3 regions of the Nonomuraea sp. NPDC049141 genome follow, and region 2 is predicted to be linked to each of the others. Evidence: riboswitches for the same ligand, from Rfam matches in the RefSeq annotation. Region 2 holds a riboswitch; each other region holds the start of a gene.
What was found. Region 2 has a riboswitch for cobalamin ahead of cobN (cobaltochelatase subunit CobN). Riboswitches for the same ligand answer to the same signal wherever they lie in the genome.
Positions count from the first base shown of each region.

Region 1: it holds a riboswitch for cobalamin, as region 2 does, so the genes downstream of both, AB0B91_RS11520 (ABC transporter substrate-binding protein) here and cobN (cobaltochelatase subunit CobN) in region 2, are expected to answer to the same signal.
Region 3: it holds a riboswitch for cobalamin, as region 2 does, so the genes downstream of both, AB0B91_RS26790 (ribonucleoside-diphosphate reductase subunit alpha) here and cobN (cobaltochelatase subunit CobN) in region 2, are expected to answer to the same signal.

Region 1 covers NZ_JBEZDR010000003.1:668,653-671,922, forward strand. The annotation lists gene AB0B91_RS11510 (SDR family NAD(P)-dependent oxidoreductase) at 1-680, shown strand, start outside; gene AB0B91_RS11515 (Gfo/Idh/MocA family oxidoreductase) at 716-1,576, shown strand; cobalamin riboswitch at 1,584-1,704, shown strand; gene AB0B91_RS11520 (ABC transporter substrate-binding protein) at 1,776-2,723, shown strand; gene AB0B91_RS11525 (iron ABC transporter permease) at 2,738-3,270, shown strand, end outside.
Region 2 covers NZ_JBEZDR010000003.1:368,400-371,669, forward strand. The annotation lists gene AB0B91_RS10350 (precorrin-8X methylmutase) at 1-196, opposite strand, end outside; gene cobG (precorrin-3B synthase) at 235-1,473, opposite strand; cobalamin riboswitch at 1,487-1,694, shown strand; gene cobN (cobaltochelatase subunit CobN) at 1,725-3,270, shown strand, end outside.
Region 3 covers NZ_JBEZDR010000009.1:157-3,426, reverse strand. The annotation lists gene AB0B91_RS26790 (ribonucleoside-diphosphate reductase subunit alpha) at 1-1,899, opposite strand, end outside; cobalamin riboswitch at 2,025-2,234, opposite strand; gene AB0B91_RS26785 (tripartite tricarboxylate transporter substrate-binding protein) at 2,239-3,204, opposite strand.

The DNA.
Region 1 (3,270 bases), 300 kb from region 2:
GCGCCAAGTCGGTCGCCACCACGATCCGCGCCAGAGGCGGCACGGCCACGGCGCTCACCTGCGACGTGTCGGACGAGAAGCAGGTGGCCGGGGCGATCGGCGACCTGATTGCCTCGTTCGGCCGCCTGGACGTCGTCCACTCGAACGCGGCCGCGCTCGGCCCCGGCACCTACGGCCGCGACCAGGACCTCGAGTCGCTCGACGTGGAGGTCTGGGACCGCACGATGGCGGTGAACCTGCGCGGCGCCCTGCTCATGGTCAAGCACGCGGCCCCCGTGATGGCCGACGGTGGCGCCTTCGTCCTCACCTCGTCGGTCTCGGGCCTGCTGGGCGACGTGGCGCACGTCGCCTACGGCACCTCCAAGGCGGCGCTGACCGGTTTCGTGCGCTACGTGGCCACCAAGTACGGCTCGCGCGGCATTCGCTGCAACGCCGTCGCCCCCGCCCTGGTCCTGACCGACGTGGCCGCGCAGGCCCTCGGCCGGGACCGGCTGGCCGACAAGGCGGCCGAGCGCCTGCTGCCCTGGGCCTGCACCCCGGAGGACGTGGCCGACCTCGTCGCCTTCCTCGCCTCGGGCGAGTCGCGGTGCATCACGGGACAGACCATCGTCATCGACTCCGGCACCCTCGCCCACCGCCCCGAGCATGCCCTGCGCCAATGGCGCGACGCCGCTGAATGACTCTAGGGTTCTTCAAGCGGATCAAAGGGGGATGTATGGAACCGGTGTCGGTCGGGTTGATCGGAGCGGGGCCGTGGGCGGAGCGCGCTCACGCGCCGATGCTGGTCAAGAGCCCGTATCTCCGTTTCGCCGGGGTATGGGCGCGCCGTCCGGAGGCCGCCGCCGGGCTGGGGGCGCCGGTGTTCGAGCGGATCGAGGAGCTGTTCGACGCGTGCGAGGCCGTGGCGTTCTGCGTGCCGCCGGGCGTACAGGCCGAGTTGGGGGTGCGCGCGGCGCGGGCCGGGAAGGCGCTGCTGCTGGAGAAGCCGCTCGCCGACTCACTGGAGAACGCGCGGCGCCTCGCGGACGCCGTGCGCGAGGCCGGGGTGGCCTCGCAGCTCGTCCTCACCATGCGCTACACCACGCAGGTCAGAGAGTTTCTGGCACGCTGCGCCGGCATCGAGGCGTTCGGCGGCCACGCCGCGAACATCTCCAACGTCCTGCTGGGCGGCCACCCCTTCGGCACCCCGTGGCGGCTCCAGCGCGGCGCGCTCCTGGACGTCGGGCCGCACGTGATCGACCTGCTCGACGCCGCGCTCGGCCCGGTGACCGGCGTACGCGCGCACGGGAACCCGCTCGGCTGGACCGGCCTGCTGCTCGACCACGAGGGCGGCGCGGTCAGCGAGGCGTCGCTGAGCATGGCCGCCGCCGGCGACCTGCCGCCGTCGAGCATCGCGGTGTACGGCAGAACGGGCAACGCGGTGCTGCTGCCCGGCGACGACGATCCGTTCGCGACCATCGCCGAGGAGTTCGCGCGGACCGTACGCCAGGGCGGCGGACACCCGCTGGACGCGGCCCACGGTCTCCGGCTGCAGCGGATCATCGCCGAGGCGGAGACCCAGTTGGCCACCCCTTGACTTAGCGTCCATCCGGAGCATTGATAGCGTCTGTCCGACGCGCAGAGTTGCAGCGAAGTCCGGTGCGAGTCCGGCGCTGTCCCGCAACTGTCATAGCCAGGTCGCCTGCCTCCGCGCTGACGTCATCAACCCTCGTGGAAAAGGGTGATCCGTCGCTCTCAGCGGGTCTCTCGGTTCCGACAGTGTGAAAGGACTTCTCGTGAGGCCCGTACGCACGGCCTTCGCGGGCGCGCTGCTGGGAACGCTCGTTCTGACCGGATGCGGCCAGAACAGCACTACCACCACCCCGTCACCCGCGAGCTCAACCGGCTCGACCGGCTCCACCGCCTACCCCGTAACGGTCGAGGCGGCCAACGGCAAGGTCACCATCGCCAAGAAGCCGGAGCGGATCGTCTCGCTCTCCGCCAGCCACACCGAGACGCTCTTCGCCATCGGCGCGGGCCCCCAGGTCATCGCGGTGGACGACCAGTCCAACTACCCGGCCGGCGTCCCCAAGACCGACCTGTCCGGCTTCAAGCCGAACGTCGAGGCCATCGTCGCCCAGAAGCCCGACCTGGTCGTCGTCTCCAACGACATCGACAAGGTGGTCGCCGAGCTGGGCAAGCTGAACGTGCCGGTCCTCCTGGAACCGGCCGCCACCAAGCTCGACGAGGCGTACGACGAGATCACCGACCTCGGCGCCGCCACCGGCAACACCGACAAGGCCGGACAAGTCGTGACAGGCATGAAGACGGCCCTGGACAAGCTCGCGGCGAACGCCCCCAAGGACAAAAAGCTCACCTACTACCACGAACTCGACCAGACCCCCTACGCGGCGACGTCGAGCACGTTCATCGGGCAGATTTACGGGATGTTCGGCCTCACCAACATCGCCGACAAGGCGCCGGACCCGGCGGGCGGTTATCCCAAGCTGTCGGCGGAGTTCGTCGCCCAGGCCGACCCCGACCTGATCTTCCTGGCGGACGTGAAGTGCTGCCAGCAGAGCAAGGACACGCTGGCCAAGCGGCCCGGCTGGAAGGGACTGTCGGCCATCAAGAGCGACCAGGTGATCCAGCTCGACGACGACCTCGCCTCGCGCTGGGGCCCGCGGGTCGTCGACCTGGCCCAGTCCATCAGTGACGCGGTCGCCAAGGCGGCCACCCGCTAGTGAGGTCCAGCCTGATGTGGACGGTGGGTGCGCTGGGCGTGCTCGCCGTCTCCATGGTGGCCGGGCTGCTCGGCGGGGCCGCCGACATCTCGCCGTGGCAGGTGGTGCTCCAGGCGGTCGACTGGCTGCCGTACGTGCACGTGGACTCGGGGCTGGCGCCCGTGGAACAGGGGCTGCTGTTCGAGCTGCGGCTGCCCAGAGTGCTGGTGGCGGCCGTGGTCGGCGGGCTGCTGGCCATCGCGGGGGCCGGCTACCAGGGGGTGTTCCGCAACCCGCTGGCCGACCCGTACCTGCTCGGCGCCGCCGCCGGCGCCGGGCTGACCACCACCGTGGTCATCGTGCTCGTGCCGACCCCCGTGGTCGGCATTCCGGTGGCCGCCTTCGTGGGGGCCGTGGGCGGGGTGTTCCTGGCGTACGTGCTCGGGAACACCGCCGGGCGCGCGGGCGGCACCGCCACGCTGGTGCTCGCCGGGGTGGCCGTCACCTCGTTCCTGACCGCGATCCAGACGTTCATCCAGCAGTTCAAGGTCGAGGAGCTGCAGCGCAT
Region 2 (3,270 bases):
GCGCCGCACGGGCCCGCGTGACGACCGAGGGTGACCAGTCCACGTCGTTCACCAGGTCGGTCATGCCGCAGGCGTGGATCATCCGCACCACCACCTGGGCCACCTCGGGCGGGATCCCGCTGAGGTCCGTCTCGGCACGGATGGTGGCGAACGACCGCCGGTAGATCTCGGCGCCGTCACGGATGTAGTCGGTCACTGCTGCCTTTCCTGGTCTCCGTCGGTTGTGGCGGCGTATCAGTCGGTTGTGGTGACGTGCCCGTCGGTTGCGGCGACGTATCCGTCGGCTGTGGCGACCATTTGGATGACCGGCCCCCGGGGCAGCCCGCAACGCCGCTCACAACCGGCCCAGTGCACGGGCATGGCCGTGGGGCCATCGCGGTCCGCCACCCAGCGCCGCGCGTCCTCCCGTACGTCGGCCAGCGCCTTCGCACAGCCGGGGCGGCCGGTACAGGCGGTCACGCCCACCCAGGGCGACGCCGGATCGGTCACCAGCCCGGCGGCGTCGAGTGCCCGCGCCACGTGGTCGGCGTGGGATGGCGGCAGATCGAGGAGCACCACGGTCCGCCACGGCGTCAGCCGCACGGCGACGCCGGATTCGGCGGCGGCGGCGATCGCGCGGGCCTGGGCGGCGGTCAACCGGCCGAGCGGAACCACCGCCTCCAGCGCCACGCGCCCGTCCCGCTGCTCGGTGAGCCCCGCACCCCGTGTCTCCGGAGCGAACGGCGGGCTGTCGACCGCGACGCCGCCCAGCCGGGCGGCGATCCTGGCGGCGCCGTCTTCCAGCTCCCCGATCCGCCACGCGGTGCGGTCACGCTGGGCTTCACCATCGCGCACGGAGGCGCTCTCCTGCCGGACCTCGGTATCAAGCGCGGAGGCGCTCTCCCGTTCGTCGAGGAACGCCTCGGCTGCGGCGATCATGTAGGACACGGCCGCCTCCCCACGCAAGGAGAGCCCGGAGTCCCTCCCCGCCAGAAGCAGCCGGCCGGTGCCCCCAACGAACGTGACGTCCGCGCCGAGCCCCACCACGTCGCCACTCCCGTCGTCCAGCGCGAGCAGGAACCGTCCCGGCAGCCCGGCCAGCCGGAGACACGCGCACAGCGCCTGGTCCAGCGCCTCCACCAGCGGCTGCGTGTCGAGCAGGCCCGCGGGTCCGCGTCCGCTCAGGGGCGAGGCGACGATGTTGCGTACCCGCTCGTGCGCGGCCGACGGCAGCAACCCAACAAAGGCCATCCGCTCGGCGAAGGCGGTGGCCGAGCGCAGGCCGCGCACCTGGACGTTCGCCCGGGACGTCAGCTCGATCACCCCGGAGCCCAGGTCGGTGGCGCAGGCGGCCAGCTCGCGAAGCTGGGCGGCCGACACCGCGCCGCCGGGCAGGCGGACCCGAGCAAGCGGGCCGTCGGCGGCCTCGTGCACCTGTAGCGCCCCCGGACAGGCGTCGGGGCGCACACGTCCGGAAAAGTCGGCTATGGACACGAAGAGGATGGTAACGCCAGTTTCTTGCGGTGGTCGCCCCTGCCGTGGTCTGATCGGGAGGCGATGGCAAAGGGAGGAAGCCGGTGCGAAACCGGCGCGGTCCCGCCACTGTGACCGGGGAGCGAACCCCACGAAGGCCACTGTCCGGCGACGGATGGGAAGGCCGGGGCGAGCGCTGATCCGGGAGCCAGGAGACTCCTGCCGTCGTGACACCCGCTACTGGGGCGAGGACCCCGAGGGAGGACTACGCCGTGCTCGGCGACAGCCATACCGTCCTGCTGCTCTCGACTTCCGACACCGACCTGCTGAGCGCTCGTGCCGGCGGCGCCGCCTACCGCCTGGGCAACCCCGCCAGGCTGGCGGCCGAGGACCTGCCCGCCCTGCTGGAGGGTGTCGACCTGGTCGTGGTACGACTGCTGGGCGGGCGCCGGGCCTGGGAGGAAGGGCTGGACCACCTGCTGGCGGGACCGCGCCCGGTGGTGGTGCTCGGTGGCGAGCAGGCCCCAGACGCCGAGCTGATGGAGCTGTCCACGGTCAGCGGTGGCGTCTGCGCGGAGGCGCACGCGTACCTGGCGCACGGCGGGCCCGCCAACCTCACCGAACTGCACGCCTTCCTGTCCGACACCGTTCTGCTGACCGGCCGCGGGTTCGCCCGGCCCGAGCCCACGCCCACCTGGGGCCGCCTGGAGCGCACCGCGCGGAGCGAGAGCGGGCCGGTGGTCGGCGTGCTCTACTACCGGGCGCATCACGTGGCGGGCAACACCGCGTTCGTCGAGACCCTCTGCCAGGCGGTCGAGGACAAGGGCGGCCGGGCGCTGCCCATCTTCTGCTCCTCACTCCGCACCGCGGAGGCCGGTCTGCTCGACCTCCTGCGTACCGCCGACGCGCTGGTGGTGACCGTACTGGCCGCGGGCGGCTCCCGCCCGGCCACCGCGGGCGCCGGCGGCGACGACGAGGCGTGGGACGTGGGCGCGCTGGCCGAGCTGGACGTGCCGATCCTGCAGGGGCTCTGCCTGACGACCAGCAGGCAGGCGTGGGAGGAGAACGACGACGGTCTGTCTCCGCTCGACGCCGCCTCCCAGGTGGCGATCCCGGAGTTCGACGGGCGGATCATCACGGTGCCGTTCTCGTTCAAGGAGATCGACGAGGACGGGCTGACGGTCTACGTCGCCGACGCCGAGCGGGCCGCCCGGGTCGCCGGTCTCGCCGTACGGCACGGTCTGCTCAGGCACACCCCGCCCGCCGGGCGCCGCCTGGTCGTGATGCTGTCGGCGTACCCGACCAAGCACTCCAGGGTCGGCAACGCGGTCGGCCTGGACACCCCCGCCAGCACGGTGCGACTGCTCGCCAGACTCGCCGAGGCGGGCTACGACCTGGGGGACGGCTTTCCCGGCGTGGCCGAGCAGGACGGCGACGCGCTGATCCACGCGCTGATCGCCGCGGGCGGCCAGGACCAGGACTGGCTGACCGAGGAGCATCTCGCGGGCAACCCCGTGCGCATCTCCGCGGAGTCCTACGGGCAGTGGTACCGCACGCTGCCCGGCGACCTGCGCGCGGACATGGAACGCCATTGGGGCCCGCCACCGGGCGAGCTGTTCGTGCACGAGGGCGACATCGTGCTGGCCGCGCTGCGGGCGGGCAACGTGGTGGTGATGGTGCAACCGCCGCGCGGATTCGGCGAGAACCCGATCGCCATCTACCACGACCCCGACCTGCCGCCCAGCCACCACTACCTGGCCGCGTACCGCTGGCTGTCGAAGGAGTTCGGCGCGCACGCGATGGTGCACGTGGGCAAGC
Region 3 (3,270 bases), on a different contig from region 2:
GCGGTACAGAACCTTGAGGTCGTCGGGGATGCCGGGGATGTCCTGGATCGAGCCGTCCGCCCGCTTGAGGTCGTCGCGCATCCGCTGCGTCCACAGCCCACGGGCCTGCAGATCGGCCACCAGATAGCGGTTGACCTGGAGGAACTCACCCGACAGCGTCTCGCGCTTGAACACGTTGGACACCTGCGGCTCGATGCACTCGTAGCAACCGGCGATGGAGGCGATCGTCGCGGTCGGCGCGATGGCGACCATCAGCGAGTTGCGCAGCCCGGTCGTGGCGATCTTCGCGCGCAGCGCGTCCCAGCGCGGCGACCCGGCGGCGCCGTAGTGGTCGGGGTGCAGGACGCCGCCCGCCGCCCTGGTGTCGGCGTACGACGGGTGCCGGCCGCGCTCGACGGCCAGGTCGGCGGAGGTGTCGTAGGCGGCCAGGGCGATCTCCTCGGCGACGCGCGTGGACAGACCCAGCGCCTCGGGCGAGTCGAACGGCAGCCTGAGCGCGAAGAACACGTCGGCCAGGCCCATCACGCCGAGCCCGATCGGCCGCCAGCGCTTGTTGGCCGCCTCGGCCTCGGGCGTCGGGTAGAAGCCCAGGTCGATGGTCCGGTCCAGGAAGCGCACGGCCGTACGGACGGTCTGGCGCAGCCGGTCCCAGTCGACGCCGCCGTCGACCAGGTGGGCGGCGAGGTTGATCGAGCCCAGGTTGCAGACCGCCGTCTCGCCGTCGCTGGTGACCTCGAGGATCTCGGTGCACAGGTTGGACAGGTGGATGACGTTCTCGGGCCTGGCCGTCTGGTTGGAGGTGCGGTTGGCGGCGTCCTTGAACGTCATCCAGCCGTTGCCGGTCTGGGCGAGGGTACGCATCATCCGCCCGTACAGGGTCCGGGCGGGCAACTGCCGGGTGTAGCGGCCCTCGGCCTCGTAGACGCGGTAGGCGCGGGTGAACGCCTCGCCGTACAGGTCGGTGAGGTCGGGGACCTCCTTGGGGTCGAACAGCGACCAGACCTCGTCGGCCTCCACCCGGCGCATGAACTCGTCCGGCACCCAGTTGGCCAGGTTCAGGTTGTGCGTACGGCGGGCGTCCTCGCCCGTGTTGTCGCGGAGCTCCAGGAACTCCTCGACATCGGCGTGCCAGGTCTCCAGGTAGACGCAGGCCGCACCCTTGCGACGGCCGCCCTGGTTGACCGCGGCGACGGAGGAGTCGAGCGTGCGCAGCCAGGGCACGATGCCGTTGGAATGCCCGTTGGTCCCCCTGATGAGGGATCCGCGCGAGCGCACCCGGGTCCAGGCGATGCCGATGCCTCCGGCGTACTTCGACAGCCTGGCCACCTGCCCGTAGCGGTCGTAGATCGACTCCAGCTCGTCGCGCGGCGAGTCGAGCAGGAAGCACGACGACAGCTGCGGCCGGCGCGAACCCGAGTTGAACAGCGTCGGCGAGCTCGGCAGGTACGACAGCGTGGACATGAGGGCGTAGAGCTCGGCGGCCTCGGCGACCGTCTCCGACAGCCCGCAGGCCACGCGCAGCAGGAAGTGCTGGGGCCGTTCGAGCACCGCCCGCGACTCCGGGTGACGCAGCAGGTAGCGGTCGTAGACCGTACGCAGGCCGAAGTACTCGAAGCGCTCGTCCGCCTCGCCGGAGACGAGCGCGTCGAGCTCGGCGGCGTTGGCGCCGACGAACGCGGCGAGCGAGTCCTGGATCAGCCCCGCGGCGTGGGTGGCGGCGATGGACTCGGAGAAGGTCCGCACGCCGTGCCCGGCCGCCTCGTCGGCGATCTCCTCGGCCAGGAGCCGGGCGGCGACCCGGGAGTTCGCCGGGTCGGTGATCACCCGGGCGGCGGCCTCCTCGATGGCCAGCCGCCGGTCGGCGGTGGCCGACCGCGGATCGACAATGGTCTGCGTCACGTGCTCTCTCCTCGCGAGCTCATCCTCGTGAGGGCGCGCGAGAGCACGGCGGCGCTGGAGTTCTCGGCCGCGACGCCCCCGGCCCTCCCTCGAGGCCCTGGACACTTCGATGGGCGGAGCCGGGTGGCTCCCCCAACGTCACCGGCAGGTCTTCGGGCTCGCGGGCGTGGTCCTGCCCACTACTGGGCCGGCCTCCTACTGGCCGTCGCTTCCCGGATCTCTCCAGTGCTCGTGACGGCGGTCGTTCCCGCTCACCGCTGCGGGGCAGCCCCGGAATCGCACCAGGTTCCCTTTTACTCCGCCCCGAGGGGCGAACCAGCGACGACCAGGATCCTACATCTAGTGGCCCTTCTCGCAACTACCCCAGCATGTTGTGTCAGCCGTGTCGAGCATGCCGAGATCGCGGAGCACGGCCCTGGTCCTGCCGATCTCCGAGGCGAGCCACTGTTCGAAGTCGTCGCCGCTGAGCGGGATCGAGGTCCAGCCCTCCGTGCGGCAGGCCGCCCGCCAGGTGGCGGACTCCGTGACCTCGTCGCAGAGCCGGATGGCGAAGTCCTTCCTGTCCTCGGTCATCCCCTCGGGCCCGACCGCCGCGCACCAGTCGGCGAAGTCGAGCCGCACCCCGCACTCCAGCAGGCTCGGCGCCTCGACACCGTCCACCCGGCGCGCGCTGGAGACGGCGAGCACCCGGACCCAGCCCTTGTCGATGGCCTTGCGCCAGTCCGCGAGCGTGCCGGTCGCCGCCGCGGCCTTGCCGCCGAGAAGCGCCGACGTGGCCTCCGCGCTGCCGGGGAAGCCGGTGTAGTCGACCTGCCGGGTGTCGGCGCCGAGCCCCTTGGCGATCAGCCCGAACAGCAGGTGGTCGGGCTCGCCCTGCGGCCCGCCCGTCAGCGGCGTACGGTCGGGGTGGGCGAGCAGGTGCGCGCCGAACTGGTCGAAGGTGGCGAACTTGGAGTTGGCGGGCACCACCACGACCTCGATCTGGCCGGTGAGCCTGGCCAGCGGCGTGGCGGTGTCGAGCAGGGACAGCCCGTTGTTGAGCTCGGTCGCGGCCAGCGCGGGCAGCCCTGTGACGGTGATCCTGGTGGCGGGCGGGGTGCCGGAGACCGGGAAACCCTCCCCGCGGGCGGCCTCGACGAGGGCCCGGGCGACGCGGGCCCAGCGTCCGCCACCGGGAACGATCGCGAACCGGCCCAGCATGCGGGCCGCGCTGACGGCGCTGCTTCCGAGGTTGCTCTCCGTGCCACACCCTGTCGCGCAGGCCATCATCCCAAGGCCGAGCGCGAAGAACCCCCGTCGGCGCATGGCGGTCCCTCCCCTCGCACCCCAGCAACTACCCCACGTCACCGACACTTAACCCATCGTCACACA